Regions from separate parts of the Streptomyces sp. NPDC058231 genome, predicted to be linked through region 2. Evidence: riboswitches for the same ligand, from Rfam matches in the RefSeq annotation. Region 2 holds a riboswitch; each other region holds the start of a gene.
The links. A riboswitch is a leader RNA that binds a small molecule or an ion and turns the genes downstream of it on or off. The one in region 2 is predicted to bind cobalamin.
Positions count from the first base shown of each region.

Region 1: it holds a riboswitch for cobalamin, as region 2 does, so the genes downstream of both, ACFVXE_RS03095 (cobalamin biosynthesis protein) here and metE (5-methyltetrahydropteroyltriglutamate--homocysteine S-methyltransferase) in region 2, are expected to answer to the same signal.
Region 3: it holds a riboswitch for cobalamin, as region 2 does, so the genes downstream of both, ACFVXE_RS27295 (ABC transporter substrate-binding protein) here and metE (5-methyltetrahydropteroyltriglutamate--homocysteine S-methyltransferase) in region 2, are expected to answer to the same signal.
Region 4: it holds a riboswitch for cobalamin, as region 2 does, so the genes downstream of both, ACFVXE_RS34950 (ribonucleoside-diphosphate reductase subunit alpha) here and metE (5-methyltetrahydropteroyltriglutamate--homocysteine S-methyltransferase) in region 2, are expected to answer to the same signal.

Region 1 covers NZ_JBHVWN010000003.1:54,315-61,365, reverse strand. The annotation lists gene ACFVXE_RS03105 (putative cobaltochelatase) at 1-779, opposite strand, end outside; gene ACFVXE_RS03100 (cobyric acid synthase) at 883-2,436, opposite strand; gene ACFVXE_RS03095 (cobalamin biosynthesis protein) at 2,433-3,410, opposite strand; cobalamin riboswitch at 3,554-3,685, opposite strand; gene ACFVXE_RS03090 (hypothetical protein) at 3,836-4,072, opposite strand; gene ACFVXE_RS03085 (anion permease) at 4,085-5,377, opposite strand; gene ACFVXE_RS03080 (class II aldolase/adducin family protein) at 5,661-6,374, shown strand; gene ACFVXE_RS03075 (alpha/beta hydrolase) at 6,453-7,051, shown strand, end outside.
Region 2 covers NZ_JBHVWN010000004.1:84,263-91,313, forward strand. The annotation lists gene ACFVXE_RS04235 (class I SAM-dependent methyltransferase family protein) at 15-680, opposite strand; gene ACFVXE_RS04240 (aminoglycoside phosphotransferase family protein) at 1,196-2,092, shown strand; gene ACFVXE_RS04245 (hypothetical protein) at 2,303-2,554, shown strand; gene metE (5-methyltetrahydropteroyltriglutamate--homocysteine S-methyltransferase) at 3,557-5,923, opposite strand; cobalamin riboswitch at 6,038-6,255, opposite strand; gene ssuE (NADPH-dependent FMN reductase) at 6,917-7,051, opposite strand, start outside.
Region 3 covers NZ_JBHVWN010000049.1:34,503-41,553, reverse strand. The annotation lists gene ACFVXE_RS27300 (FecCD family ABC transporter permease) at 1-648, opposite strand, end outside; gene ACFVXE_RS27295 (ABC transporter substrate-binding protein) at 696-1,736, opposite strand; cobalamin riboswitch at 1,799-1,989, opposite strand; gene ACFVXE_RS27290 (helix-turn-helix domain-containing protein) at 1,955-2,455, opposite strand; gene ACFVXE_RS27285 (protein kinase family protein) at 2,720-3,817, opposite strand; gene ACFVXE_RS27280 (hypothetical protein) at 3,929-4,129, shown strand; gene ACFVXE_RS27275 (beta-ketoacyl-[acyl-carrier-protein] synthase family protein) at 4,178-5,401, opposite strand; gene ACFVXE_RS27270 (acyl carrier protein) at 5,398-5,676, opposite strand; gene ACFVXE_RS27265 (hypothetical protein) at 5,764-5,934, opposite strand; gene ACFVXE_RS27260 (acyl-CoA dehydrogenase) at 5,931-7,051, opposite strand, start outside.
Region 4 covers NZ_JBHVWN010000089.1:17,304-24,354, forward strand. The annotation lists gene ACFVXE_RS34925 (carbohydrate ABC transporter permease) at 1-558, opposite strand, end outside; gene ACFVXE_RS34930 (extracellular solute-binding protein) at 643-1,926, opposite strand; gene ACFVXE_RS34935 (GntR family transcriptional regulator) at 2,231-3,001, shown strand; gene ACFVXE_RS34940 (DUF3311 domain-containing protein) at 3,206-3,460, shown strand; gene mctP (monocarboxylate uptake permease MctP) at 3,457-5,118, shown strand; cobalamin riboswitch at 5,422-5,560, shown strand; gene ACFVXE_RS34950 (ribonucleoside-diphosphate reductase subunit alpha) at 5,703-7,051, shown strand, end outside.

The DNA.
Region 1 (7,051 bases), on a different contig from region 2:
CGCAACGCGCGGTCGCCGAGCGCCACTTGGGGGAGCAGCGACCGCGCGGCGGCGATCCGTTCGCGCAACGCTCCTTCCTCCTCGGCCCACCGGGCGGCGAAGCCGGCCGGGTCGTCGTCGTACGCGAGCCGCCGCCGCACCACCTCGACCCGCTGATCGGTCTCGCGCGACGCCGCGACCTCGACGGTCAGCCCGAACCGGTCGAGCAACTGCGGTCGCAGTTCGCCCTCTTCGGGGTTCATCGTTCCGACCAGCAGGAACCGGGCGGCATGCCGTACGGAGACACCCTCGCGCTCCACGTACGAGGCACCCATGGCCGCCGCGTCCAGCAGCAGGTCGACCAGATGGTCGTGGAGCAGGTTGACCTCGTCGACGTACAGGATCCCGCGGTGCGCGTCGGCGAGGAGTCCCGGCTCGAAGGCCTTCACTCCTTCGGAGAGTGCCCGTTCGATGTCGAGCGCCCCGACGAGCCGGTCCTCGGAGGCCCCCACCGGCAGCTCCACCGTCCGCGCCGCCCGCGACACGCCGTCCCCGGCCCCGTGGGGCCCGTCGGGACACGCCGGATCGGGCGACGCCGGATCACACGAGAACCGGCAGCCGGGGACGACGCCGACCTCCGGCATGAGCGCGGCGAGCGCTCGTACGGCGGTGGACTTGGCTGTTCCCTTCTCACCGCGCACGAGCACGCCGCCGACGGCCGGCGACACGGCGTTCAGCAACAGTCCGAGCCGCAGGTCGTCCTGCCCGACGATGGCGGTGAAGGGGTACGGGGTACTCACAAAGCCTCCTTGACGACGTCGTCCATCCATATACCTGGGCCCCGGTCACGGCGAAGGGCGGACAGCGTGACCTGGCCCGCCACGAGTGTCCCGCCGGCCCCTCTCACGCCGGACCCCCGGCGGCAACTCCCGCGCCACGCGCCGCCGGTACCTCCGGCGCCCCCGGGCCCACGAAGGGCAGCCCGGCCGGCGCCCCCGACTCGATCAGCCGCAGCAGCGCGTCGGTATCCGCGTGCTCCTCGATCAGGTCCCCCAGCCGGTCCAGCTGCTCCTCCCGCAGCGCCCCGAAACTCGTGTCCGGCGCCGGCACGAACCGCCGCCCCGCCGCCCGCGCGACCTCGGCCAGGAACCGCCGCCGGAAAGCGTCGCTCTCCAGCGAGCCGTGCCAGTGCGTCCCCCACACCGCCCCCACCCGGCAGCCGTCCAGGAACGGCTCGCCGCCCCGCACATCGGCGACCCCGTGGTGGATCTCGTACCCCTCCACCGGCTCCCCGAGCGCGGTCCCGACCGGCCGTGCGAGGGTCTTCTCCCGGTCGAACCGGATCCGCACCGGCAGCAGCCCGAGTCCGTCGACCCGCCCCGCCCGCGACTCCACCTCGTCGTCGATCTGTTCCCCGAGGAGCTGGAACCCGCCGCAGATGCCGAGCACCGGCAGCCCCTGCGCCGCCCGACGCACCAGCGCGTCGGCCAGCCCCCGTTCGCGCAGCCAGGCGAGCGCCTTCACGGTGCCGCGTGTACCGGGCACGATCACCAGGTCCGCGTCGGCCAGTTCCTCCGCCCGGTCCACGAAGCGCACGACGACCCCCGGTTCGGCGGCCAGCGCGTCCACATCGGTGAAGTTGGACATCAGCGGGACGGCGCACACCGCGACGCGCAGCACGTCCTCACCGTGCGGCGGCGCGACGACCGACTCGCGCACGGCACCGCGCAGCGAGACCCGCAGCCCGTCCTCCTCGTCGATGCCCAGGCCGTGGGCGAACGGCAGCACCCCGTACGTCGGCCGCCCGGTCAGCCCGTGCAGCATGTCCAGCCCCGGCTCCAGGAGCGACACGTCGCCGCGGAACTTGTTGACCAGGTAGCCGGCGATCAGCGCCTGGTCCTCCGCGCTCAGCAGCGCCGTCGTACCGAAGAAGGAGGCGAAGACACCGCCCCGGTCGATGTCACCGACGACGACCACGGGGAATCGTGCGGCCCGCGCGATCCCCATGTTCACGATGTCGGTGCGCCGCAGGTTGATCTCGGCCGGGCTGCCCGCCCCCTCGCAGATCACCGCGTCGTAGGCGGAGCGGAGCTGCTCCAGGCAGTCCACGACCGTGGAGAGCAGGGATTCCTGCCGCCCTCCGTGGTAGCCGCGGGCGCTCATCTCGCCCACCGGCCTGCCCATCAGGACGACCTGGCTGGAGCGGTCGCTGCCCGGCTTGAGCAGCACCGGGTTCATCAGCGCGGTCGGTTCCACCCGGGCCGCCTGCGCCTGCATCGCCTGGGCCCGTCCGATCTCCGCCCCCTCGCGGGTGACGAACGAGTTCAGCGACATGTTCTGCGCCTTGAACGGTGCGACCTTCACACCCTGCCGCACCAGCCAGCGGCAGATGCCCGCCGTGACGACGCTCTTGCCCGCGTCCGACGTGGTTCCCGCGACCAGCAGTCCGCCACTCATTTCCCTCTCCGTCCCGCGGCCGGAAGCCGCCCCGCGGGCGACCGCCGTCCCGCGATCAGCCGGCCCGCCGCGCACACGCCCAGGGCCAGCACTCCCACCCGGCGCGACAGCCGCACCGCACGTTCGATGTCCGCGGTCTCCACCGCACGGCCGGCCCCGCCGTTCAGCACCGGTCGGTGCTCGACCCGCCCTCCGTACGCGAGGGTCCCGCCGAGCCGTACCCCGAGCGCGCCCGCGAACGAGGCCTCCACCGGGCCGGCGTTGGGGCTCGGATGTCTGCCGGCGTCGGCCCGCCAGGCCCGGAGCGCTTGCCGTGGCTGCCCTCCGGCGGCCACGGCGAGCGCGGCCGTGAGCCGTGCACCGGGCCAGCCCGCCACATCGTCCAGCCGGGCCGAGGCCCAGCCGTAGCGGCGATGGCGGGGCGACTTGTGCCCGACCATCGCGTCGAGGGTGTTGACGGCGCGGAAGGCGACGAGTCCGGGCACGCCGCCCAGGGCGCCCCAGACCAGCGCGCCGACCACCGCGTCCGAGGTGTTCTCGGCGACGGACTCCACCACGGCCCGGGCGATCTGTGGTCCGTCGAGGGACTGCGGGTCGCGGCCGCACAGGTGGGGGAGGCGTGCACGGGCGCGTTCGATGTCACCGGCGGCCAGCGCGGCGCCGATCGCGCGGGCCTCCCGGCCCAGCGAGGTGCCGCCTACGACGGACCAGGTGGCGGCGGCGGTCAGGGCGACGGCGGCGGGACGTCGGCGGACGGCGCGGGCGGCCAGTGCGGCTCCGCCCGCGGCGCCGCCGGCACAGATCAGGGTGTGCAGCGCGCCCCACCCGCGGTGGTCGCGCCACAGACGCCGCTCGACACCCGCCGCGGCCCGCCCGAACGCGGCGACCGGGTGACCCCGGCGGGGATCGCCGAGCAGCAGATCGCCGATCAGACCGGCGGTGGCGCCGTACGCGAAGACGCGGTCGGCTCGCACGCTCAGCCGGCCGTCGCGCCTCGAAGGACCTTCGTGCAGCCGGCTCTCGGGGAGAGCGGCACGACAACGGGCGCAGGGCAGCCGGGCATGGCGATATGTCCTCACTCAGGGTCCGCGCCCTGGATCGACGTGACCGGCGGCGAGAGTCTCCTGGCTCCCGGATCCGCAGTTCCCCCGGCCTTCCAGCCCGCCTGCGCGAGCCGTGACTTCCGGTGTGGGGGACTGCTCCCCGGTGACAGTGGCGGGACCGCGCCGGATTCGCACCGGCTTCCTCTGCTGTCGCCGTAAATGGCTCCGGCAGTCCACCACGCTCCGCGAACGCCCGTCAACCCGGCGTTGACCTGCGGCGGCGAGTGTGCGCAGACGCACACCGGGCCGGCCACACACGAGGTGTGACCGGCCCGGCGGGGAGTGCGGGACGCGACTCAGGCGACGATCAGGTAGATCCCGTACGCCACCGCTGCCGCGCACAGTGCGAAGCAGAGGTACGCGCCCGTGCGGACGAGCGCCGTGGAACCTCCGGAGGCGCCGCCGCCCTGCGCAGCCGGTTCCGGCTGCCTGGAGAGACCTGCGATGCCGAGGGTGAAGAGGCCCACCAGTGCGACGGTGACGACGAGCGAGACACCGAAGACGGAGCCGAGAGCTGCCCAGTCGATTTTCATGGTGATCTGTCCTTACACCGTGGCGGGCCGCGCCGGGTCGGCGGCGACGGTTGCGGGCTGGGCCGGGATGGTGGTCGTGAGGTCGGTGGTGACGTCCACCGCCGTGGCGGCCGTGACGACGGCCCCGGCGGGCGGCGGCGGGGTGACGGCCGCGATGGCGGTGGTGATGACACCCGCCGGCTCGGCGGCCCGCCTGTCGGGTGCGACATCGTCGCGTCCGACCGGCTTGCGCCGCGACAGCAGCCAGATCGCACCGGAGCCCGCGATAAGCAGGACGGCGACGACGACGACACCCCAGGTGCCCTGCTTGGTGAGGAACTCCGCGCCCGCGCCGACCAGACCGGCGGCCGGCAGGGTCAGACCCCAGGCGACGAACATCCGGGTGGCGGTGGACCAGCGGACCACACCGCCGCGGCGGCCCAGCCCGGCGCCCATCACGGCGCCGGAGCAGGACTGGGTGGTGGAGAGGGAGAAGCCGAGGTGCGAGGAGGCCAGGATGACCGTCGCCGCGCTGGTCTGGGCGGCGAAGCCCTGCGGCGGCCGGAGCTCGGTGAGGCCGCTGCCCATGGTGCGGATGATGCGCCAGCCGCCCAGATAGGTGCCGAGCGCGATGGCCAGACCGGCGGAGAAGATGACCCAGACCGGCGGGTTCGAGCCGGGGGAGAGGACACCGCCGGTGACCAGGGCCAGGGTGATGATGCCCATGGTCTTCTGCGCGTCGTTGGTGCCGTGCGCGAGCGAGACCAGCCCGGCCGAGGCGATCTGGCCGGCCCGGTAGCCCTTGGCGGTCGCCTTCTCCTGGGCTTCGTTCCGGGACTTGCCGCCGATCCGGTACGTCAGCCTGGTCGCCAGCAGTGCGGCGAGACCGGCGACGAACGGGGCGGCGATCGCGGGGAGCAGCACCTTGGTGACGACGGTGCCGCCGTCGACCGAGGACCAGCCCGCCGACATCACCGCGGCGCCGATGAGGCCACCGAAGAGGGCGTGGGAGGAGCTGGACGGCAGGCCGACCAGCCAGGTCAGCAGATTCCACAGGATGGCGCCGACGAGCGCGGCGAAGATGACTTCGGTGCGCAGCCCGTTCTCGTTGATGATCCCGCCGGAGATCGTCTTGGCGACCTCCACGGACAGGAACGCGCCGACGAGGTTGAGAGCGGCGGACATGGCCACCGCCGTCTTGGGTTTGAGGGCACCGGTCGAGATGGTGGTCGCCATCGCGTTCGCGGTGTCATGGAAACCGTTCGTGAAATCGAACACTAGAGCTGTCACGATCACAATCGCGAGTAGCAGCGTGATGTGTTCCATTTACCCAGGCAATCGTTCGACGTCATTGGCACGTGGACCGTAGGCAATCTGAGTGAACGGAAGATGAACTGGGCAGGGCGCTGTGGTGTCCCCAAGCGGAGTGGGGTCGTCTTCTTTGCCCGGCGGGAGATGTCCGGAGTGGGGCGCAGGGCCCGTAGTGGCTGGTTTTCGACCCTCTCGCCCGGCCTCGTGACCGTGTGGGCCGTGGGCGGAAACGGCCCGCAAAGAGATGTCCGTCACCGGTCGGTCCCCGCCCCGCCCGCGGCGCTGACAGGATTCCCCCATGAGCGATCGGCACGAGGACGCACCGGACCCGGGCGGCACACGGCGCACACCGCACGCGCACCAGGGGGACGGCGCCGTCGGACGGGCGTGGCACGACGTCGTCGCCACCGCCCGCAGGACCGCGGCGGAGGGCCTGGTCGTCGGGACCTCGGGCAACGTGTCGGCGCGCGTCGGCGACCTCGTCCTGGTCACGCCGAGCGGGGTGCCCTACGAGCGGCTGGGGCCCGGCGACACCGTCGCCGTCGACCTACGGGGCGACCAGGTCATCGGCGACCTCGTCCCGACCAGTGAACTCCCGCTGCACCTGGCGGTCTACCGCACCACCGACGCCCTCGCCGTCGTGCACACCCACGCCGTCCACGCCACGGCCGTCTCCACCCTCGTCCCCGAGGTGCCGCCGGTCCACTACGCCGCCGCCATGCTCGGCGGCCCCGTCCGCACCGCGGAGTACGCCCGGTACGGGACGCCGGAGCTGGCCGAGAACATGCTGGAGGCCCTGCGCGGCCGTACGGGATGTCTGCTCCGGAACCACGGGACCGTCACCTACGGGTCCACCCTCGACGAGGCCTACGACCGCACCGCCCAGCTCGAGTGGATGTGCAGGCTCTGGCTGGCCGCGAGCTCCGTACCCGGACTGACCCCGTCGCTGCTCTCCCCGGCCCAGCTGCGCGACGTGCAGGACGCCCTGAAGGGGTACGGACAGCCCGGCTGACCGGAACGCGGTGCCCGGCGGGCCACCGGACGGCCCCGCCCACTGGCAGGGCGCACCGGGCGCCCCGACACTGGAGCAGTGCGCCCGGCAACAGCGACGGCGATAGCCGTCACCACCATCCTCGGCGTCGGTGCGGCAGCGGTCGCGGCCGGCCGGTACGCCAGCGACGCCGCCCTCAGGACGCCGTCCGGACAGCCGCTCCCCGCCGACCGCAAACTCACCGTGCACGCCACGGCGGCCGGACAGGTCACGCTGACCCGTTCCTTCGCCGCGCTCCGGCCGGGGACGTACGGGCTGGTGGGCGACGGTGTCCACGCCGTCGTCGGTCCGGTGATGGAGCAGGCTCCGCACGCCGCGGACGCCGTCGTGCGCAAGCTGGAACGCGTCGACAGCGGCAGCCTGGAACCCGGCGCCAAGGTCCGGATCACCCCCGCGCTGTACAGCGGTGATCCCCGCAGCGCCCTCGGCCTCGACCACCGGGACGTCGAGATCCCCGGTGAGCTCGGTGCCCTGCCCGCCTGGTTCCTGCCCGGCCCCCGGGACACGTGGATCATCACCGTGCACGGCCTCGGGACCACCCGCGAACACCCCATGAACGTCATGGAATTCCTGCACGGCCTGCGGCTGCCGGTGCTCGACCCGGCGTACCGGGGCGACCCAGGCGCCCCGCGCTCCCC
Region 2 (7,051 bases):
CACGACGACTTCCGTCAGGCGCCTCCTGCCTGCGCTTTCGCTTGTCTGAGCACGTCGTATCCGATAAAGGTGAACATGTTCATGCCCGGGACGAGCGGCTGTGGTTCGCCGGTGAAGCGGTGCACACCGACGCCGAGGCCCGCATCCCGATCCGACAGCCACTGCAGCTCGAACCCCCGTACCTTGAACCACTCACAGATCAGCGGCACCCGGTCGGGAGCGGCACGATGACGGGTCCAGATGACGGTGCCGCCGGTCCGGCACAGTTGGGCGCACGAGTCGATCGTGCGCTCGATGTCCTCGTCGGCGATGTTGCCGAACACTCCGCAGACCAGCACGAGGTCAGCCGGCACCATGCCGCGGTACTGATCCGTGAGCGAGGCATCCGCCGTCACCACTTCCACGTGGTCCAGGCCGGCCGATCGGGCCATCTCCTCAGCGAACGCGGTGTTCCGCTGGTCCAACTCGACCAGACGCGCGCGTACATCATCGCGGCGGGGATGGTCGGCCAGCACCTCCAGCAGATCACGCCCCTGGCCGGCACACAGGCTGATCACCCGCAGAGGGCCGGACGGGAAACCCGCCAGGGCGGCACGGATCTGCGTCTGAACCGCCTCCAATCGCCGTGCCATCCACGAGCTGGGGTGATCGTATTGGTCATGCCAGGTCCGCCAGTCCATAGTGGGAACCCTAGGGTGACGGCACTCGCCGGGCGACTCAATTCGGATCACTTTGCGGAGATCGCCACACGCGTGTCCACCAGGGTCGCGAAGGGGGCCCTCGCCGAACCACCACGTCATTCGCCACACGAACACCTACGCGCACAGCGAGTGCGGACATAAGCAACTTCTTCGCCACCAAACCGGTCAGCAGCGACCTGCCCGTGCACATCGGCGCCGGCCTGCTGGGCCACCTCGCATCCAGACCACCCGCGGCTACGCCGCCGTCTCAGGATGTGAAGCGAGTTCGAAGAGCACTCTGACCGCCGCGACGTCGAGCTCGGCTCCTGCGGACGCCTCTACGGCACCCCTGCCAACACGAACACGCCTGCTTCTCCGAACTTTGGGGCCGTGCCGTCCCAAAGCCTCTGATCTGCAGCTCTCTGAAACCGAATTGGTGATGCCAGGGGAATCACAGCGAGATGTTCCGGAGAGCGAGAGCCGCTCCGCCTGCCGCCTCAGTACTGTGGCTTCGCATGACCGACACCGAGATCGAGATCACCGCAGACCTGGTCCGCGACCTGCTGCAGGAGCAACATCCAGACCTTGCGGAGCTGGCCATCCGCGAGGTGGCGGGCGGCTGGGGCAACCAGATGTGGCGCCTCGGGGACGAGCTGGCCGTGCGCATGCAGCGCATGGACCCCACCCCGGAGCTCCAGCTCAAGGAGCGGCGGTGGCTACCCGTGCTGGCCCCGCGCCTGCCTCTCCCGGTGCCGACCCCGGTGCGGTTCGGCGAACCGTCCGAGCGCTTCCCCAAACACTGGACCGTGATGACGTGGGTTCCCGGCGAGCCGCTGGACCACGGCTCGATCAGCCGCGGCGCCCACGCGGCCGACACGCTGGCATGCTTCCTCCAGGCGCTCCATGTGGAGGCGCCCGCCGAGGCGCCGATCACTACGGACCGCGGTGACCATCCCAGGAACTGCACGGACGGCTTCGAGAACTTCTTCCAGGCCGTTGCCCCCAACGACATCGCTGCCGACGTCCGGGCCGTCTGGGACGACGCCGTTGCGGCCCACGCGTGGGAGGGCCCGCCGATGTGGGTACACGGCGACCTCCATCCCGCGAACGTCGTCGTCTCGGACGGAACGCTCTCGGGCATCGTCGACTTCGGTGGCATGTTCGCCGGCGATCCGGCCTGGGACCTCGCCGCCGCATGGGTGCTGCTGCCCGCGGGCATGGCCGCACGGTTCTTCGACGTGTACGCGCATGCAGACGAGGCGGCGATCCGGCGCGCCCGCGGGCTGGCCGCCATGAAGAGCCTCTTCCTGATGCTCATGGGGCAGAACGGAGATCGGGGCCTTCCCGGCGGCAAGTCGAACTGGGGACCTGCAGGCCGGGCGGCACTTGATCGTGTTCTGAAGGGCCTTTGATGCAGGGAGATCCGAAGGCGCGTGCACAAGTGCCGATGGACACCTTCCGCTTCTCGAGGTGGGCCAGGAAGGCGTCCCACTCCTCCTCCGTCGGGATCCGGTACTCCTCGCTGGGACGGAAGGCCCGCCGACGACCCATGAACGCCCGGTGGGCCTCGATTGTCTCGGCAGGGTAGACCGCCGTGTACCCGATCGTGGTGTCAATGTTCTGTGACCGCAGATCACCTGGACAATGTGCGGGGGAAGTCCGTTCATGATGGCGTCGGTGACGAAGACTCTTCGGAAGTCGTGAGGAGAAAAGGACAGCGCTTCACCGTCAGCGTCGGCCGGCCCGGTGGCGGCCAGCGCATTGATCAGCAGTTCGCGGATCGCGGTCGGCGTGAAAGCGCGGCGCTCCGAGCCGATGCCGCGCTGGAACAGCAGCGCATCGGCGGGTTCCAGACCTTCTCACGGACGTCATAGGCGGCCACCAGCGGAACCGAACCACTGAGGCCACGCAGCCGGCTGATGATGGCGCTGAGGACGTCGGCGAGTTCTGGGCTGACCAGCAGGAACCGCTCGGTGTCGGCCGGGCCTCCAGACGGGTCGCTCGGTCCCAGGAGACGTCCACAGCCTGCAGGAACCGCCACCACCGCAACAGATCCATCCCGTAGGAGCGAACCGTAGACGGCGCTTTCCCGGCGGCCAGTTCCAGAGTGCGCCGACCAACAAGTCGCCGACCCAGACCTCGTATGCGGCCCTCTCCCCCACACGTCCCTCCCCCGCCCCTTGCCCAGACAGTAACCGTCCGGATGGACCTCTGGTCCTGGCCGGTCGGCGTCTCACGGCTCGTCCGCACCGCGGTTCCGACCCGCGATGCCCTTGCCCTGCTGGACCGGGCGGCCAACATCCTTGACGTCGGTGCTGAACACGGAGAAGGCCGTGGTCCCGGAGAGGCTGGTCGAGGAGGAGGCGCGGGTTCGGCGCGCTTCGCGGAAACCGGCAGGCACCCCCGGGGCGGGTCATGAGACGGTGTGGTTCGGACCAGCAGAGGGGGAGAATGGGGCTGACCTACGGCTACGACATCTACCTGCCTCCCCGGAACGTCGCCAGGGCGCTGACCAATCTGGCCGAGCTGGCGCCACCGCCCCGTGGCAAGCCGTCGCTCGAGCTCAGAGTTGGTATCCGGTCCCCGCTTTCCAGATCGGCGAACCCTTATGGCGACTTGGCCCGACCCCGACCGGTGAGCACCGGTGCACCCTGACGCGGCACAACGATCGCCTTGACTGCCGAGCTGTCTGTGTACGGCGAGGGGCCCTCGCAATCATCACCCGTGCGTCGACACCCGTGCGCATGCCGTCCACCACGATGTCCGGCGGACCGTGTTCCACCGGTGGGCCCCTTCGTCGTGTCTGCTGCCGTGCACTGTTCGTCAGCCGGGGCCGAGGCGCTGGTATGCGCCCCGGCCCTTCGGTCACTTCTCGGTCAGAGCGTGGGCAGCTCGCTGCGGACCGTGCGGGCTGCGGTGACCAGGTTCTGCAGAGACGCCTTGGTCTCGGGCCAGCCGCGGGTCTTCAGGCCGCAGTCGGGGTTGACCCACAGTCGTTCGGCGGGAATGGCCTTCAGTCCCTTGCGGAGCAGGGCGGCGGCCTCGTCGGCATCGGGCACGCGTGGGGAGTGAATGTCGTACACGCCGGGGCCCGCTTCGCGCGGGTACCCGTGCGCGGCGAGTTCGCGGGCGACCTGCATGTGGGAGCGGGCCGCTTCCAGGCTGATGACATCGGCGTCGAGGTTGTCGATGGCCTGGACGATGTCGCCGAACTCGGCATAGCACATGTGGGTGTGGACCTGGGTGTCCGGCCGCACGCCGCTGGTGGTGAGACGGAAGGACTCGGTGGCCCAGGCCAGGTACGCGGCGTGGTCCGCCGTGCGCAGGGGCAGGGTTTCGCGCAGGGCCGGTTCGTCGACCTGGATGACCGAAGTGCCCGCTGATTCCAGGTCGTTGGCCTCGTCGCGCAGGGCGAGGGCGACCTGCCGGGCGGTGTCGCCGAGTGGCTGGTCGTCGCGGACGAAGGACCAGGCGAGCATGGTGACGGGTCCGGTCAGCATGCCCTTGACCGGACGGTCGGTGAGCGACTGGGCGTATGAGGTCCAGCGGACCGTCATCGGTTCGGTGCGCGAGATGTCGCCGGCCAGGACAGGCGGGCGGACATAGCGGGTGCCGTAGGACTGGACCCAGCCGTGCTGGGTGGCGAGGTAGCCCGTGAGCTGCTCGGCGAAGTACTGGACCATGTCGTTGCGTTCGGGCTCACCGTGCACCAGGACGTCGATGCCGGTCTTCTCCTGGAAGGAGATGACCTCGCCGATTTCGGCCTTGATCCGCTCTTCGTATCCGGCCGTGTCGATCCGGCCCGCGCGCAGGTCGGCGCGGGCCGTGCGCAGTGCACTGGTCTGCGGGAAGGAGCCGATGGTGGTGGTCGGCAGCAACGGCAGTTTGAGGTGGGCACGCTGGGCGGCGGCCCGCTCGGTGTACGGCTGGGAGCGGCGGCTGTCGGTGTCGGTGACAGTGGCGGTCCTGGCCCGAACCGCGGGTACGTGGGTGATCGGGGAATTCGTGCGGGAGGCGAGGTCGGCGCGGTTGGCGGCGATCTCGGCGATGACCGCGCCGGTGCCCTGAGACAGGCCCTTCGCCAGCGTGACGACCTCGGTGGTCTTCTGCTTGGCGAAGGCGAGCCAGCGAAGGATCTGAGGGTCGATGTCCCGCTCCGGCGCCGTGTCCAGGGGGATGTGCAGCAGGGAGCAGGAGGCGGCCACATCGACCCGGTCGGCGAGCCCCAGGAGAGTGGCAAGAGTGGCCAGCGACTGCTCGTAGTCGTTGATCCAGATGTTGCGGCCGCTGACGACCCCCGCGACGAGCCGCTTGCCGGGCAGACCGCCGACGGCGGCGAGGTCTTCGAGGTTCGCGGCGCCGGCACCGGTGAAGTCCCTTGCCAGGCCCTCGACCGGGGCCTTCGCCAGGACGGGGAGCGCCTCGCCGAGCCGGTCGAAGTAGGAGGCGACGAGCAGCTTGGGGCGGTCGGCCAGGCTGCCGAGTTCACGGTAGGCGCGGGCGACGGCGTTCAGCTCGGCCGGGGAGCGGTCCTGGACCAACGCGGGCTCGTCGAGCTGCACCCACTCCGCGCCGGCGGCACTCAGATCGGCGAGTACCTCTGCGTACACCGGCAGCAACCGGTCGAGCAGGGTGAGTGGTTCGAAGCCGGCCGCCACCCCGGGGGCGGGCTTGGCCAGCAGGAGATACGTGACAGGGCCGACGAGCACCGGCCGGGCCGTGTGTCCGAGCGCCAGCGCTTCCTTCAGCTCGGTGGCCTGCTTGGCGGAGTCGGCGGCGAAGACAGTGTCCGGACCGAGCTCGGGGACAAGGTAGTGGTAATTGGTGTCGAACCACTTGGTCATCTCAAGGGGAGCTACGTCCTGGGTGCCGCGGGCCATCGCGAAGTACCCGTCGAGCGTGTCGGATTCGACGGCCTTGCGGTGCCTCTGCGGGATTGCGCCGACCATGACGCTGGTGTCCAGAACGTGGTCGTAGTACGAGAAGTCGCCGGTGGGTACCTCGTGGACACCGGCATCCGCCAGTTGCTTCCAGTTCGACCGGCGTAGGTCGGCCGCCGTTTCCCGCAGGGCGTCGGCCGTGACACGGCCCTTCCAGTAACCCTCGATGGCCTTCTTCAGTTCCCGGTTCGGGCCTTGGCGGGGGTATCCGTACACGGTGGCGCGTGCTGCCGCGGCCACGGTCTTGTTGTCACGGAAATCTCCTTCGCGAGATGACTCCTTGAGATCCCGGAGACGGGACACGGACGCGAAGGGATGACGAACCGGACGGATCCCGCGCACGTGTTCGGTGCGGTCTCTCCGTCTGGTACGTACGCCGACCCGCCCACGAGGTCACCGGGATGTCCGTACGCGATCGGTCGCGTACGGGCAACGGGCAGGTCTTCGGACTCGCGGGCACATCTGCCGAGGCAGATTCCTACTGACCGTCGCTTCCCAGATCCGACCGGATCCAGTGCGTATGACGGCGGTCGTTCCCACTCACCGCTGCGGGGCAGTCCCGGATTCCCACCGGGTTCCCTCTTACGAAGCATCCCGTCTGGCGGACGGGGCGAACCAGTTGCACGCGGCAGCCTACGGGGCCGAGCAGGGAAGCATCGGGTCACGTCCATCATTCGGATGACGAGGTGAGATGCGCCAGGCCTTTCCGGGAGTGGCGGACCTGCGTGACGCCGACCTGAGCACGGCTTTCCTGGGAGGTGGTTTCCTCGGGTGCGTCCTGCTCAGTGGAGCGGGCCGGAGCGGCGTGCACCTCGGAGGCGCAGACAGATGCGTTGTCCACCAGCGCCGACAGGTCTTACCGGTTCGTCGCCACTCGTGGTCCGAATGGCTGAGGGCGCGATGCGGAGTCGTTGCAGGAGGCAGGCCCCTGAGTCCGCAGCGGCCGCACCGAACCGCCCTTCTGAGCCTCCGGCCTTCCGAGATGAAGGTGCCCCCTCATCGACGTGGGGCTGCTCCAGCCGTAGATCGCTTCCCTGCTGGACGCGGCCCAACGGTCGGTCCGCGCCGCCCTCAAGGCGCTGCGCGACAGCAGGGGCGGTCGACCACCGCCACGCGCGCTCCCAAATGCCGATCTACGGCTGGAGTACCAGTACTCCAGCCGTAGATCGTGATCACATGCGAAGGCGGCGCCAACAGCTCCTGTGCCGAAACTGTTCCGGCACAGGAAGTTGCCGGCCTCAGGTGCCACACGGCCAAGGAGTGCGGCCGGGATGCCGTGACCCGCAGGCGGCGGGCTCAAGCGGTGGCCGATATCAGCGTCGGCCGGCCGCCCAGTGCAGCGGAGAAGGCGTCCGTGACCTGGGCCAGGGCGTGGGCGGACGCCGGTGCGAAGGTCGGTGCGCCGTCATCGCCGACGGTGATGTCCTTGTC
Region 3 (7,051 bases), on a different contig from region 2:
GACGAGCACGGCGAAGCACACGCCCGTGTCGGTCCAGCCGACCCCGCTGAGTGAGCCGAGCAGCCAGAAGAGCACACCGCGGGTCTGCTCGGCGTCCGCCGACGTCATCACCACGAAGGAGGTGAGCGCGGAGAACAGCTGCATGGCCGCGACCCCGGAGAGGACGACCCGGTCCGCCGTGCCGCCGAGGGTGTGGCTGAGCAGGAGCACGAGCGCGAACGAGCAGAGCGCCCCGGCGAACGCGCCGGTCGAGAGGGACAGCGCTCCCCCGCCGACCCCCAGCACGACGACCAGCACCGCACCCGTCGACGCACCGGAGGAGACACCGAGCACGAACGGGTCGGCGAGCGGGTTGCGGAGCAGGGACTGCATGACCGTTCCGCACACCGCGAGCCCTGCGCCGCAGACGGCGGCGAGCAGCGTACGGGGCATGCGCAGGTTCCAGATGATGCCGTCCCGGATCGGGGTGAGCCGCGATTCACCCATGCCGAGGTGGGCGGCGACCGCGGACCAGACGTCGGCGACGGATATCCGGGCCGGGCCGATGGTGACGGCGACGGCGACGGACAGCACCAACAGCGCGACGCCCGCGCCCCACAGGGCAGCACCGCGCACCCCCCGTCCGCCGATGACGCCGCGCACGTGGATTGCGGGTGCCTTCACCGTGCGTACCGCGGTGGGCCGTTCGGTGTCCGTCACCCGGCGAGCCCGAACGACCGCAGCCCGGCGGCGACCTGCTCCAGGCCCTCGACCGTCCTGATGGACGGGTTCATGGCCTGTCCGCTGAGCAGCACGTACCGCTTGTGCCGGACGGCGTCCATGTTCTTCGTCACGGGGTCGGACTCCAGGAACTCGATCTTCTTGGCGGCGCTCTCTGCGGTCTGGGCCTTGCGCGTCAGGTCGCCTATGACCAGAACGTCGGGGTTGCGGTCGGCGACGGTCTCCCAGTTGATCTGCGGCCATTCCTCGTGGGTGTCGTCGAAGGCGTTCTTCGCGCCGAGTTCCCTGGTGATGATGCCGGGTGCCCCGCAGCAGCCTGCCAGGTAGGGGGACTTGGAGTCCGAGAACCAGTAGAGGAGTGAGGTTCCGGAGGCGTTCACGCCGTCCGTCGCCTCATTCACCCGCCCCCGCAGCTGTGCGACGAGCCTGTCCCCGCGCTCGGGGACGCCGAACACCTGGGCAAGTTCGTGTACTTCACGGTAGACGCTGTCCATGGTCAGTGCCTCGGTCCGCGCTCCGTCGCCACCGCCGCTGTTGTCCTTGCCGGTGCAGTCGGCGGGCGACACGTAGGTCGGGACGCCGAGTTCCTCGAACTGTTCGCGCGGAGCGACGCCGCCCTTGGCGAGGGTGGACTCGAACGACGCGCTGACGAAGTCGGGTTCCTGGTCGAGGACCTTCTCCGACGAGGGCCGGTTCTCCGAGATCCGCGCCACCTTCGCGTTGGCCTTCTCCAGCCCCTTCATCACCGGGTCGGTCCAGGTGGCGGTCGCAGCCAGCCGGCCGGCGAGGCCGAGGGAGAGCAGGATCTCCGTCGACCCCTGGTCGACGGAGACGGCGTGGTGCGGAGCGGCTTCGACGGTGACGGTGGGGCCGCAGTTCCTGAGCGTCACCGGATAGCCTGCGCCCCCGGCGGGCTCGGCCCCGGATCTGTCGGTGCCGCCGCCGCAGGCGGTCAGCAGGAGAAGCGCCACCGAGAGCAGGGCAGCGGTGCGGGCGGGGCTGGCTATGGACGGCACGGAGTCCCTCTGCGTCTCAGGGCCCATGCGCGGGGCCCGGTGTACGGAGTACTGCCGCCCGGCACCGGGCGGCAGTTGCCAGCAGGTCTTCGGACTCGGGTTCCTTCGGACGGGACGCCTTCCCGGGGCATCCGTGGATGCGTCCCAGTGGCCGTGGCCCCGTCCGTCCCCCTCACCGCTGCGCGTCAGTTCCGGATTCGCACCGGATTCCCTGACCCCTACGTGGAGTTTGACTGGCTTCGGCAAGCTATCACGCGGCTCCGCGTGCCCCGGTGGCGGTGCGGTCGCCGGTGCGGGTACGGCCGCAGTGCCCCGGCCGGGCTAAGTCCGGCCGGAGCCCGAAGTCCTTCGGGGCTGATCATGTTGCCGGTGCGGCCGGCATACAGGTCCATGATGCGGGCGGCCTTGGGCCGGAACTTCGGATCGCGGATGAAGATCCAGGACCGGTACTGCCAGGGCTTGAGTGTGTCGTCGCGCAGCCAGCGGCGGACGGTGGAGGCGGAGATCGAGTCGGCGATGCGGCGGACGACGACCTCACGTGCCAGTTCCGGGCACGACCAGCGCGACAGCGGGGTGCCGGTCTCGGCGGGCAGTTGGCAGGCCAGGGCCTTGACCTCGGCGACCTGCACCGGGGTGAAGCGTCGTGGACGGCTGCAGCGCCTGCGGTCGGCCAGGGCAGCCAGGCCGCCGTCGGCGAAGCGGACCCGCCAGGTGCGCACGTGGCCAGGTGCGCTCCCGTTTCGCGGGCGATCGCTGCGTTGCCCCGCCCCCGGGCAGCCTGCAGCACGATCTGCGCCCGCAGGCGGTCACGGTGCGGGGTCCTGTGGCCGTAGGCCGCTTTCTTGAGCCGGTGCCGTTCGGCGGCGGTCACGACGATCGGGCGCGCAGTGGCTACGGGCAAGGCAGGCAGGCCGTTCAGCAGAAGCGGATCAGGGCACCCGGAGCCTCCCGCATCCAGCCCGGCTGTTGGCCGCCCAGGTCCATCAGATGATGAACAAGCTGTCCGGCCCGCCGATCCGGCGGATCGCCTCCAGGGGATACGGGGTCTGCCTGCTCTCAAAACGGAACTCGCGGTAGTAGTCCGTCATCACTGCGGCGATCGGGGCGTGGCGGGTGAGGATCGCCGCGACCTGCGACGGGATTCCCGTCGGAGGTTCCCCTCGGGCGCAGGCGTGCACGAACGCGCTGCGCTCGTCCCGCTCGTACCCGTACAGGGCAGTGACGAGCCACTGCACAAGGTGGGTGACGGTGTAGCAGCGGTCATAGGTCTGGTGTTCGGCGAAGAAGTCGGCCTCCTCCTTCGACAGGTCGAACCGGGAGGAGATCGCGAGGCCGTAGTCCGTGAAGAACAGACGCTTGCCGTCGGTGAGGATGTTCTGGAAATGGCCATCGAAATGCAGGAGCCCGCGGGCGTTCATGAAAGAGGTTCCGGCCTCAAGTTCCTTCGCCACCATGGTGCATGCCTGCTCGGCCGTCTCATCGTCGGCTTTGACCTGAATGTCCAGCCAGTCGTGCAGGTTCTGCGGGATGTACTCCAGGAACAGTGCGACGCTCGCCGAGGAGTCCCGCAGCGCCTCGATCCGGTGGCGCACCTGCGGTTTGCCTCCCCAGTAGGCGACAGCCTTCTCCACGTCGGCCAGTTGCTCGGGCAGCGCCTGCCCGGGGTGCGGCAGCACCCGCCAGTGGTACATCAGGGGAAAGCCCTCATGGTCTTGTGCGAGCACCCAGTTCGTCGTCATGGTGTGCACGGCCAACTCCCGCCAGGCCCCCCATCCCGGGCTTCCGGGAACCCCGAGGCCGGGATGGCAGAAGGTTGGAAGCTCGAAGAGGTTCGCCGTGGATTGGACGTTCTCCAGCTGCCTTTCCAGATCGGTCAGCGGCAGCCGCTTAACGAAGACCGGGGTTCCGCCGACCTCCAGCAGCGCTGAGGTCCCGCCGATGCCAGAACCCATCGGCGTAGCCGTATCCACAAGGTCGCGCAGTTCGCGATCACTGCACAGCGCCAGCGATGTGGAGACGGCACTGTAGGCCGCCAAACGCGCACCACGCGACGCGTCGAAGCTCTCGACGGCTACCTCCACCAGGGCACCAACCTCTCTGAAATACCTGGGCCCGTCCAAAGGGCGCGCACACGCGACACATAGCCCTGCGGTTCGCCCCTGGCACGGGCGAAGGGAATCCAGGACCCGTTTGTGAACGCGGATCCGAACACCCATTTGGCCGCACTGTACGTGAAGATCGACAACAAGGTCGGGCGAACACGATGCCCCGGCAGACCGCCACTGCTCAGCGACTCGGATCTGGTCTGTCTCGCCGTGGTCGAGCTCCATCCGCACCGTCTTCGACGCCCGGACCGCGAACACACCCTCCAGGCCCAGGAGGCAACCCCCTAAGGACTTCCGGACCCCGCTCCTTCCCCCACCCTCCGATTGCCCGCCGGGCTAAGGACTCCGCAGGGCGACCACGGCGTTGTGGCCACCGAACCCGAACGAGTGGCTGACGGCCCGCCGGACAGGCAGTCTGAGGGGCTGTTTGGTGACGCATTCGATGTCGAACCCCGGCGCAGGGGCGTCCAGGTTGGCGATCGGCGGTACGACACCGTGCTGGAGCGTGAGGACCGTCAGCCCCGCCTCGATGGCACCGGCCGCCCCCATACAGTGACCCAGTACCCCCTTGGGGGCGGTGACGGGCGGCCGGTGCGGATAGACCCGGCCGATGAGGGCTGCCTCGGTGGCATCGTTGAGCAGCGTCGACGTGCCGTGCGCGTTGACGTGTTCGACGTCCTCGGCCCGCCAGCCCGCGTCCCGCAGCGCGGCCTCGACCGCTGCCCGGGCGACGGTGCCGGACGGGAGCGGGCTGGTCGGATGGTGGGCGTCGGTGGTGGCGCCCGCTCCGGCGAGCAGAGCCCTCGGCGCCGCGCCCCGGGCCTCGGCGTCGTCGGCCCGTTCCAGCACCATCACGGCGGCGCCCTCGCCCATCACCAGCCCGGCGCGGTCGGCCGCGAACGGCCGGCACAGCAGGGCCGGGTCGCCGTCACCGCGGGCCGCGGCGCCGGACCGGGCGAATCCGGTCATGGCGACCGGGAAGACGATCGACTCGGTGGCTCCGGCGATCGCGAGATCGCACTGCCCGGTGACCAGGAGGTCGCGGGCCGTGGACAGTGCGGTGACGCCGGACGAACAGGCGGTGCACGGCGCCAGGCTGGGACCGGTGGCCCCCATCTCGATGGCGATCTCCGCCGCGGGCATGTTCGGAATGGTGAGGAGAATGCCCGACGGCGAGGTGGCCTCCGGCCCCCGACGGTCCAGCGCGACCGCCTGTTCGGTCAGCCTCGCGGACCCTCCGCTGCTGGTGCCGATGACCACGGCGACCCGGCTGCCGTCCCAGACGGCGGGGTCGAGTCCGGCGTCCGCGACGGCTTCCCGTGCGGCGAGGACGGCCAGCTTGACGTACTTCCCCATCCGGTACGCCGTGCGGCCGCCGACCGCTTCGTCCAGGTCGATGCCCGACACCGTACAGGCGAAGTCGATCTCGCAGCCCCGGAGCGAGGGGACCGTTCGGGCCTGTGAGACCCCGGTGCAGACCCCGGCCCAGGTGGTTGCGGTGTCGTTGCCGGCCGGGGTGATCATCCCCAGGCCGGTGATGGCGACGGCGGGCCTGTTCATCGGGGGCTGCTCGTCGCTGCCTCGCCGCTCGCCGGAACCTCGGCGACGGCCGCCGCGCCGATGAACTCCGTGATGTCCGCCAGGGTGGCGTTCCTGTACAGCTGATCGGGGTCGGCGTGGATGCCCAGCGTCTCCTTGATGATGGCGGCGAATTCGGCGACGGCGAGGGAGTCCATCTCCAGGCTGTCCATCGTGGAATCCGGCAGGATCTCGGCGGCGGGCACTTTGAAGGTGTGCGCGAGGACCTCGGTGATCCTGGGATGAATGGCGGTCACGATCTTCCTCTTCCCTGTGGCGTACGGGTGCGCGGGACCGGGAATGCACCGTCCCGACGCCGGAGTAACTGGCTGCCGATCGTCCGGTTACGCCTGGCGTCGAACCGATTCACCAGCGCGCACCGACGGCTGCGTACACCGGGCGAGGAGGGCTGCCGTGCCCCAGTACGCCAGCAGAACGGCCCGCACACCGAGGACCTCGGCCGTCTTCCGCACCTGGCGCATCAGCCCGGCCCCGCGGTCCTCCCGGGCGCTCACCGGGCCGCCTCGGCTGCCGCTCCGGTCTGCCAGGGGGCGCCCGGGTCGTCGTAGGCATCGGCGTAGTCCGGCCGCGCGATCGGCCAGTCGGCGAGCACTTCCTCCGGCAGCGCGAAGGACTCGACCAGAGCGGGCAGATGCCCGGCGACCCCGGTGACGAGCTGTTCGACGGACTCGGGCAGGGCCCGGACCTGCGTAGGGGTCAGGGAACCGGTGGCGAGCAGATCGCCGCTGTTGCGGTCCACCCACCGGAGGGCGAACAGCCGCTCCAGTTCGGCCAGCCGCTCGCGGGCCGGCCCCTCGGGGAGAGCGGCGACCGCTTCCGCGTACGCCTCGGCCGCCAGCCGGTGGGCGTGGGCCTCCACGCCGCGCAGAGCCGGCCCGGACGCGGCGTTCCACCGCCCCAGCGCATCACCTTGCGGTGCCCCGCTCATCCGGTTTCCGGCCCGGGCGAACCAGATGTCCTCCACCTGCCTGTGCAGCCGCCCGAGGAATCGGGGGTCGGTGAGATCTCCGGGGGCCGCACCGGGAACACCGCCGCCCGCGACCGGTGCGGCGGCGAAGAGCATTTCGGCGGCCGCTTTGGCGTGGATGGCGAGGTTGTCGCCCTCTGCGGTGACCACCGCTTCGGCGCCGGCGAGCAGTTCGGCCATGCCGTTGTTCTCCAGCAGCGCCTGTGCACCGCACCGTTCACGGCATTCGACGACAACGTCGCGGGCCCGCCAGGTGATCCAGCCCTTGGCGACGGCGACCAGCCGTTCCGTCTCCGCCCGCCCGCCCTCCGTGCCGCCCGCGAGCTGCGCCTCCCAGCGGTCGAGCGCCCTGCGGTGCAGCAGACTCATCGCGAACACGGTGGCCATGGCTTCGGCGAGCGGACCGTGGTGGCTGCGGTGGGCGATGACCGGCACCCGCTGCGCGGCACGGGGCCCGGAGATGTAGCGGTGGCCGCCGTAGCGGACGGCGACGGCGAGTGCCGTGCGCGCGGATCCGACCGCACCGGCGCTCATGGAGAGCTTGCCGACCGTTACGCGCCCGATCGAAGTGAGGAGGCGGCGCCTGCGGTTGGGCAGCGCACTGCTGAACTCCCCGTCGTCGCCGATGCGTCCGTGCGCGCCGC
Region 4 (7,051 bases), on a different contig from region 2:
GCTGCTCAGCCAGTTGTAGTCGGCCATCGAGTGCCAGCCGAGACTGTCGAGCACATAGTTGACGACACCGAACCGCTGGGCGAACAGCCACTGGTAGACCGTGGTCGCCGCGATCATCGGCATGGCCCAGGCGAGCACGAGGCCCAGCATGAGTACCAGGCGCATCTTCTTGCCCAGCCGCGCGAGCAGCAGGCCGACCAGCAGGCCGAGCACCATGATCAGGACGACGTTGGCGGCGGTGAAGACGATCGACCGCTCGACGACCTTCCAGAAATCCGAACCGCCGAGGACTTCCTGGTAGTTGTCGAAGCCGTTCCACTCGGTCAGATGGAGGATCAGCTGACGCGGGTTGAGGTTCTGGAACGACAGCATGCCGTTCTTGACCAGCGGGTAGCCCAGGAGCACCGCCGTGACGAGCAGTGCGGGCAGGAGGAGCAGATAGGGGGCGGAGCCGCCGGTCCGCTTCTTGCTCGATGCGGCAGGGCCGGCAGGAGGGGCGTCATCCTTGCGGACGCCGGCTGCCGGGACCGAGTCCACTTGTTCGGTCTGCACTGACATGCTCGCCATCTCTTCTTGGGCCGTACGGTCGAGTCACGCGGGAGCGCCGGGGGGCGGTCGTCGCCCGCCCCCCGGCGCGTGCGGTCAGCTCGTCTGCGAGAGACGCTTGTTGATCTCCGCCTCGGCCGCCTTGGCGGCGTCGGCCGGGGACTTGCCGTTCAGAACCGCGGTCATGTAGCTCTTGATCGGGTTCGGCGCGTTCTCGACGGCGGCCCACTCGGGGATGAGCGGGGTGGTGCCACCGGCGGCGGCGGCCGGGGCGGCGGCCTCGGCGGCGCCGTTGCCGGTCAGGTTGGAGTTGAGCGACTCCTTGTTCGGGATGACGCCGTTCTCCTTGGCCAGCTGGCCCTCGAACTGGTCGGACAGGGCGAGCTTCAGGAACTCCTTGGCGAGGTCCTGCTTCTTGCTGCCCGCGGCGACCGCGAAGTTCGAGCCACCGAGGAAGACGCCCTCGGGCTTGTCGGCGGTCTCACCCGGGATGGTGAAGTAGCCGATGTCGCCCTCGATCTTCTTGTTGGCGGCGATGGCCGTACCGGCCTCCCAGCCCATGCCGATGAAGGCACCGACGTTGCCCTTGGCGAAGACCTCGGCCTGCTGCGGGGTGGCCTCGTCCTTGTCCTTGGGGGCCTTGGAGTAGGCCTGGTACTTCTTGTAGAGCTCCATGGCCGCGGTGACCTTGGGGTCCGAGAGGTTGGAGACGTACTTGTCGCCTTCCTTCTTCACGAGGTCCGCGCCCTGGCCGATGGTCAGGCCGTCGAAGAAGTACCAGTTCTGGCCGGGCATGTAGAGCGGCTCGGCCTTGCCCTTCTTCTTGATGGCGTCGAGGTCCTTGAAGAACTCGTCCCGCGTCTTCGGGGTGTCCTTGATGCCGGCGTCGGCCCAGACCTTCTTGTTGTAGATGACGACGCGGTTGGCGAAGTACCACGGGGCGGCGTACTGCTTGCCGTCGAAGACCGAGGACTGGTTGAGGGCCTCGACCCAGTCGCCGCCGATCTCGGACTTGAGGTCACTCAGGTCGGAGAGGCCGCCGGTGGCCGCGTACGCCGGGGTCTGGGTGTTGCCGACCTCGAGGACGTCCGGCGGGGTCGACTCGGAGAGGGCCGTCGTGATCTTCTGCTGAATGCCGTCCCACTTCTGGGTCTGGAACTTCAGGGTGGCGCCGGTCTTCTTCTTGAAGGCGGCGGTCAGGTCCTTGGTCCAGCCGGGAGGCGTCGAGCCGTCCATGGCCCAGACGGTCAGCGTCTGACCCTTGTAGCTGTCGGGGCCGGTCTTCTTGCTGCTGCTGTCGGTCTTGTCGTCCGAGCCACAGGCAGTGGCACCGGCCAACAGAGCCACGACGCCAATGGCCGCGATGAGTCCGCGCTTCACGACACCCTCCTCAGGGATGCAAGAGATTCCCCCCACCACCCGAGAACGCCGTCCGTCGCACAATTGCATGCGACGGGTACTGCCCGTGGGGCTGGGACCTGGTCTTTAATGGTTTAGACCAGTACCCGGAGCTTGGCCTAGACCTTTAGGGGTGTCAAGGGTGTATAAGAAGTGCACTCGCGTCCGTTATAGGACCGACACCTGAGGGAGGGCGACGAGCCGTGACCGGACCGTGCCACCATGTGAGCCGCTACGGACGGAGGAGCCGGTGACGGCAGGAACGCAACAGTCGGGGAGGAGGGCCATGGCCGCCAACGGGGGCAGCACGGAGAACGGAACGGCCGCGGGCGCCGGCGTTCGCACCGCGCGCGTGCCGAAGTACTACCGGCTCAAGCGCCACCTCCTCGACATGACGGACACCATGCCGCCCGGCACCCCGGTGCCGCCGGAGCGGACCCTGGCCGCCGAGTTCGACACCTCGCGCACCACCGTCCGCCAGGCGCTCCAGGAACTGGTCGTCGAAGGCCGGCTGGAACGCATCCAGGGCAAGGGCACGTTCGTCGCCAAGCCGAAGGTCTCCCAGGCCCTGCAGCTGACCTCGTACACCGAGGACATGCGCGCCCAGGGGCTGGAGCCGACCTCCCAGCTGCTCGACATCGGGTACGTCACGGCCGACCAGAGCCTCGCCGGGCTGCTCGACATCACCGCCGGCGGCCGGGTGCTGCGGATCGAGCGGCTCCGGCTGGCCAGCGGCGAACCGATGGCCATCGAGACCACCCACCTCTCGGCCAAGCGCTTCCCCGCGCTGCGCCGGTCGCTCGTGAAGTACACCTCTCTCTATACGGCGTTGGCCGAGGTGTACGACGTGCGGCTGGCCGAGGCCGAGGAGACCATCGAGACCTCGCTCGCCACCCCGCGCGAAGCCGGCCTGCTCGGCACGGACGTGGGCCTGCCGATGCTCATGCTGTCCCGCCACTCCCTGGACGGCCACGGCGAACCGGTCGAATGGGTGCGCTCGGTGTACCGCGGCGACCGGTACAAGTTCGTGGCCCGGCTGAAGCGGCCGACCGACTGACTCCACCCGGACCGGCTCCCGACCGAATCGCTCTCCCATACCGGACAGAGCGTCAGGAGTCGGCCCCGGGGCGGCGGCCCTCCGTGTGAATCCGTCACACCGTTGCACGACCGCAATGCGGACAGGGGGTGACGGTGGCCGGAACCCTCGCCTAGATTTCCTGCGCATTACAACAGGTGGTCAGCGAGGGGACGGAGTCACCACATGCCAGACGAAACAGATACGAAACCGCCGGCGATCACGCCCGCGAGAGCGGTGATCGCCCTCTGCCTCGTCGCGCCGTTCGTGGCCATGCTCTGGGTGAGCTCGTACGCAAAGGTCGACCCCGCCTTCATAGGCATTCCGTTCTTCTACTGGTACCAGATGGCCTGGGTGCTGATCTCCACCGCTCTCACGATGACCGCGTACAAGCTGTGGCAGCGTGACCAGCGCGCCCGCAAGGGGGGTGCGTCGGCATGAAGGACGGCGTGAACGGCGTCGCACTCGGCGTCTTCATCTTCTTCTTCCTGGCCGTCACGGTCATCGGCTTCATGGCGGCGCGCTGGCGCAAGGCCGATAACGAGGCCAGCCTCGACGAATGGGGCCTGGGCGGACGGTCGTTCGGTACCTGGGTCACCTGGTTCCTGCTCGGCGGCGACCTCTACACCGCGTACACCTTCGTCGCCGTCCCCGCCGCGATCTACGCGGCAGGAGCGGCCGGGTTCTTCGCGGTCCCGTACACCATCCTCGTGTACCCGCTGATCTTCACCTTCCTGCCGCGGCTGTGGTCGGTCTCGCACAAGCACGGCTACGTCACCACCTCGGACTTCGTCCGCGGGCGCTTCGGCTCCAAGGGTCTGTCGCTGGCGGTCGCCGTCACCGGCATCCTCGCCACGATGCCGTACATCGCCCTCCAGCTCGTCGGCATCCAGGCGGTGCTGGACGTGATGGGCGTCGGCGGCGGCGAGAACACCAACTGGTTCGTCAAGGACCTGCCGCTGCTGATCGCGTTCGCGGTGCTCGCCGCGTACACGTACTCCTCCGGCCTGCGGGCGCCCGCTCTGATCGCGTTCGTCAAGGACGGGCTGATCTACCTCGTCATCGCCGTGGCGATCATCTACATCCCGATCAAGCTGGGCGGCTTCGACGACATCTTCCACGCGGCGAGCGTGAAGTTCTCCGCCGTCAACGAAGCGGCCCACAAACCCGTCGCGGGACTCGCCCCGGGGTCCTCGGGAACCTGGGGGTACGCCACGCTGGCCATCGGCTCGGCGCTCGCGCTCTTCATGTACCCCCACTCGATCACGGCGACGCTCTCCGGGCGCAGCCGTGAGGTGATCCGGCGCAACACCACGATCCTGCCGTTGTACTCGCTGATGCTGGGCCTGCTGGCGCTGCTCGGTTTCATGGCCATCGCCGCCGGGGTCAAGGTGGACAACGGGCAGCTGGCGATCCCGCAGCTGTTCGAGAACATGTTCCCCGACTGGTTCGCGGGAGTGGCGTTCGCCGCCATCGGAATCGGCGCGCTGGTGCCCGCCGCGATCATGTCGATCGCCGCGGCGAACCTCTTCACCCGGAACATCTACAAGGACTTCCTGAAGCCCGACGCGACCCCCGCCCAGGAGACGAAGGTCTCCAAGCTGGTGTCGCTGCTGGTGAAGGTCGGCGCGCTCGCCTTCGTCCTCACCATGGACAAGACGGTCGCGATCAACTTCCAGCTGCTCGGCGGGATCTGGATCCTGCAGACGTTCCCGGCGCTGGTCGGCGGCCTGTTCACCCGGTGGTTCCACCGCTGGGCGCTGCTCGCGGGCTGGGCGGTCGGCATGGTGTACGGGACGCTCGCCGCTTACGGGGTCGCGAGCCCGACCCAGGCGCACTTCGGCGGATCCTCGAAGGACATCCCCGGAATAGGCGAGATCGGCTACATCGGCCTGACGGCGTTCGTGCTGAACGCGGTCGTGACGGTGGTCCTGACGTTCGTCCTGAACGCGGTGAAGGCCCCTGTGGGCATCGACGAGACCTCACCGGCCGACTACACCGCCGACGTCGGCGACCGCGATGTCCTGGTGAAGCTCCCGCCCGCCACGGTGGGCGCACCCGGCGGAGCCCCCAGCGACGCCCCCAGCGGCGCTGTCTGACGGCCGCATCCGCCACGGGTGGTTTCCGGGCCGCCACGTCCCCCTCGGGGAGGCGTGGCGGCCCGTTCCGTTTCCCCACGGCCGGACCCGCGGCCGTCCCCGCCCGCTGCGGCACACGTCCGCGCACGGACCTGTCGATCAGACCCGTCGGCGACGGCCGGCGCCCACCGGATCTATCATCGGCTCGGCTCCGCAGGCTCACCGGAACACGACCGGCATCCCGTTCCGGGCCTCTCGCTGCTCCTATACGGCCTGAGCCACTGAACCGACTCGACACAACATGTGGGGGCTGCCTCATCGGACGGCCCCCACATGTATGCTCGTGCTCGCTGTCGCCGCAGGGAAATCCGGTGCGAATCCGGAACTGTCCCGCAACGGTGTATTCGGTGCGCATATGCGCACCCTGCTAGTCCGAGGACCTGCCGACAGCGCGTCCGGCTCGACCGATCCGGACGCCCAGACGTCCGGGCCTCGCGGATGGGCCGGTGGACGCCGCACACAGTGCTGCCCTCCTTCTGCCGGGCATGCCCGCGCGCGGCTGCCCCGCTCCCGCCGGCCCAGAGCCGAGCGAGGGAGAGCACCACGTGACCATCGCGCCAGCCGATCCGGCTTCAGCCACCGAGTCCGCGGAAACCACGAACGACGGACCCGGGACCGCCCTGCTGCGAACCCTGACCGACCTCACCGTCGATCTGCCCGACACCGACCCCGGCCGTGTCGCCGCCGCCGCGCTGCGCGGCCGCAACGCGGCGTCGGACGAGGCGGAGCTGCGCTCGCTGGCCACCGAGGCAGCCGCGGGCCTGATCGCCGAGGACCCCGCGTACTCCCGGCTCGCCGCCCGTCTCCTCACCCGCACCATCGCGGACGAGGCGGCAGGCCAGGGCGCGGTGTCCTTCTCCGCCTCGGTCGCCACCGGCCACCGCGAGGGTCTGATCGCGGACCGGACCGCCGGGTTCGTCGCGCTCCACGCCGCACGGCTCGACGCGCTGGTCGAGCAGTCGCTCGCCGACGGCGCCGACGACCGGTTCGGCTACTTCGGGCTGCGGACGCTGCACAGCCGCTATCTGCTCCGCCACCCGCTCACCCGTCAGGTCATCGAGACGCCGCAGCACTTCATGCTGCGTGTCGCCGCCGGTCTCGCCGAGGACGACTCGGTGCGCGCACTGGACGAGGTCGCCTCGCTGTACGGGCTGATGAGCCGGCTCGACTACCTGCCGTCCTCACCGACCCTGTTCAACTCCGGAACCCGGCACCCGCAGATGTCCTCCTGCTACCTGCTGGACTCGCCGCTGGACGAGCTCGACTCGATCTACGACCGCTACCACCAGGTGGCGCGGCTCTCCAAGCACGCCGGCGGCATCGGCCTCTCGTACTCCCGGATCCGTGCCCGCGGTTCGCTGATCCGCGGCACCAACGGGCACTCCAACGGCATCGTGCCGTTCCTGAAGACGCTCGACGCCTCGGTCGCCGCGGTGAACCAGGGCGGCCGCCGCAAGGGCGCCGCCGCCGTCTACCTGGAGACGTGGCACGCGGACATCGAGGAGTTCCTGGAACTGCGCGACAACACGGGTGAGGACCAGCGGCGTACGCACAACCTCAACCTGGCGCACTGGATCCCGGACGAGTTCATGCGCCGGGTCGACGCGGACGGCGACTGGTCGCTGTTCTCGCCCGCCGACGTCCCCGAGCTGGTCGACCTGTGGGGCGACGAGTTCGACACCGCCTACCGGGCCGCCGAGGCCGCGGGCCTGGCCCGGAAGTCGATGCCCGCGCGCGAGCTGTACGGCCGCATGATGCGGACGCTCGCACAGACCGGCCAGGGCTGGATGACGTTCAAGGACGCCTCCAACCGGACCGCGAACCAGACCGCCGAGCCGGGCCGCGTCGTCCACTCGTCGAACCTGTGCACCGAGATCCTCGAAGTGACGGACGA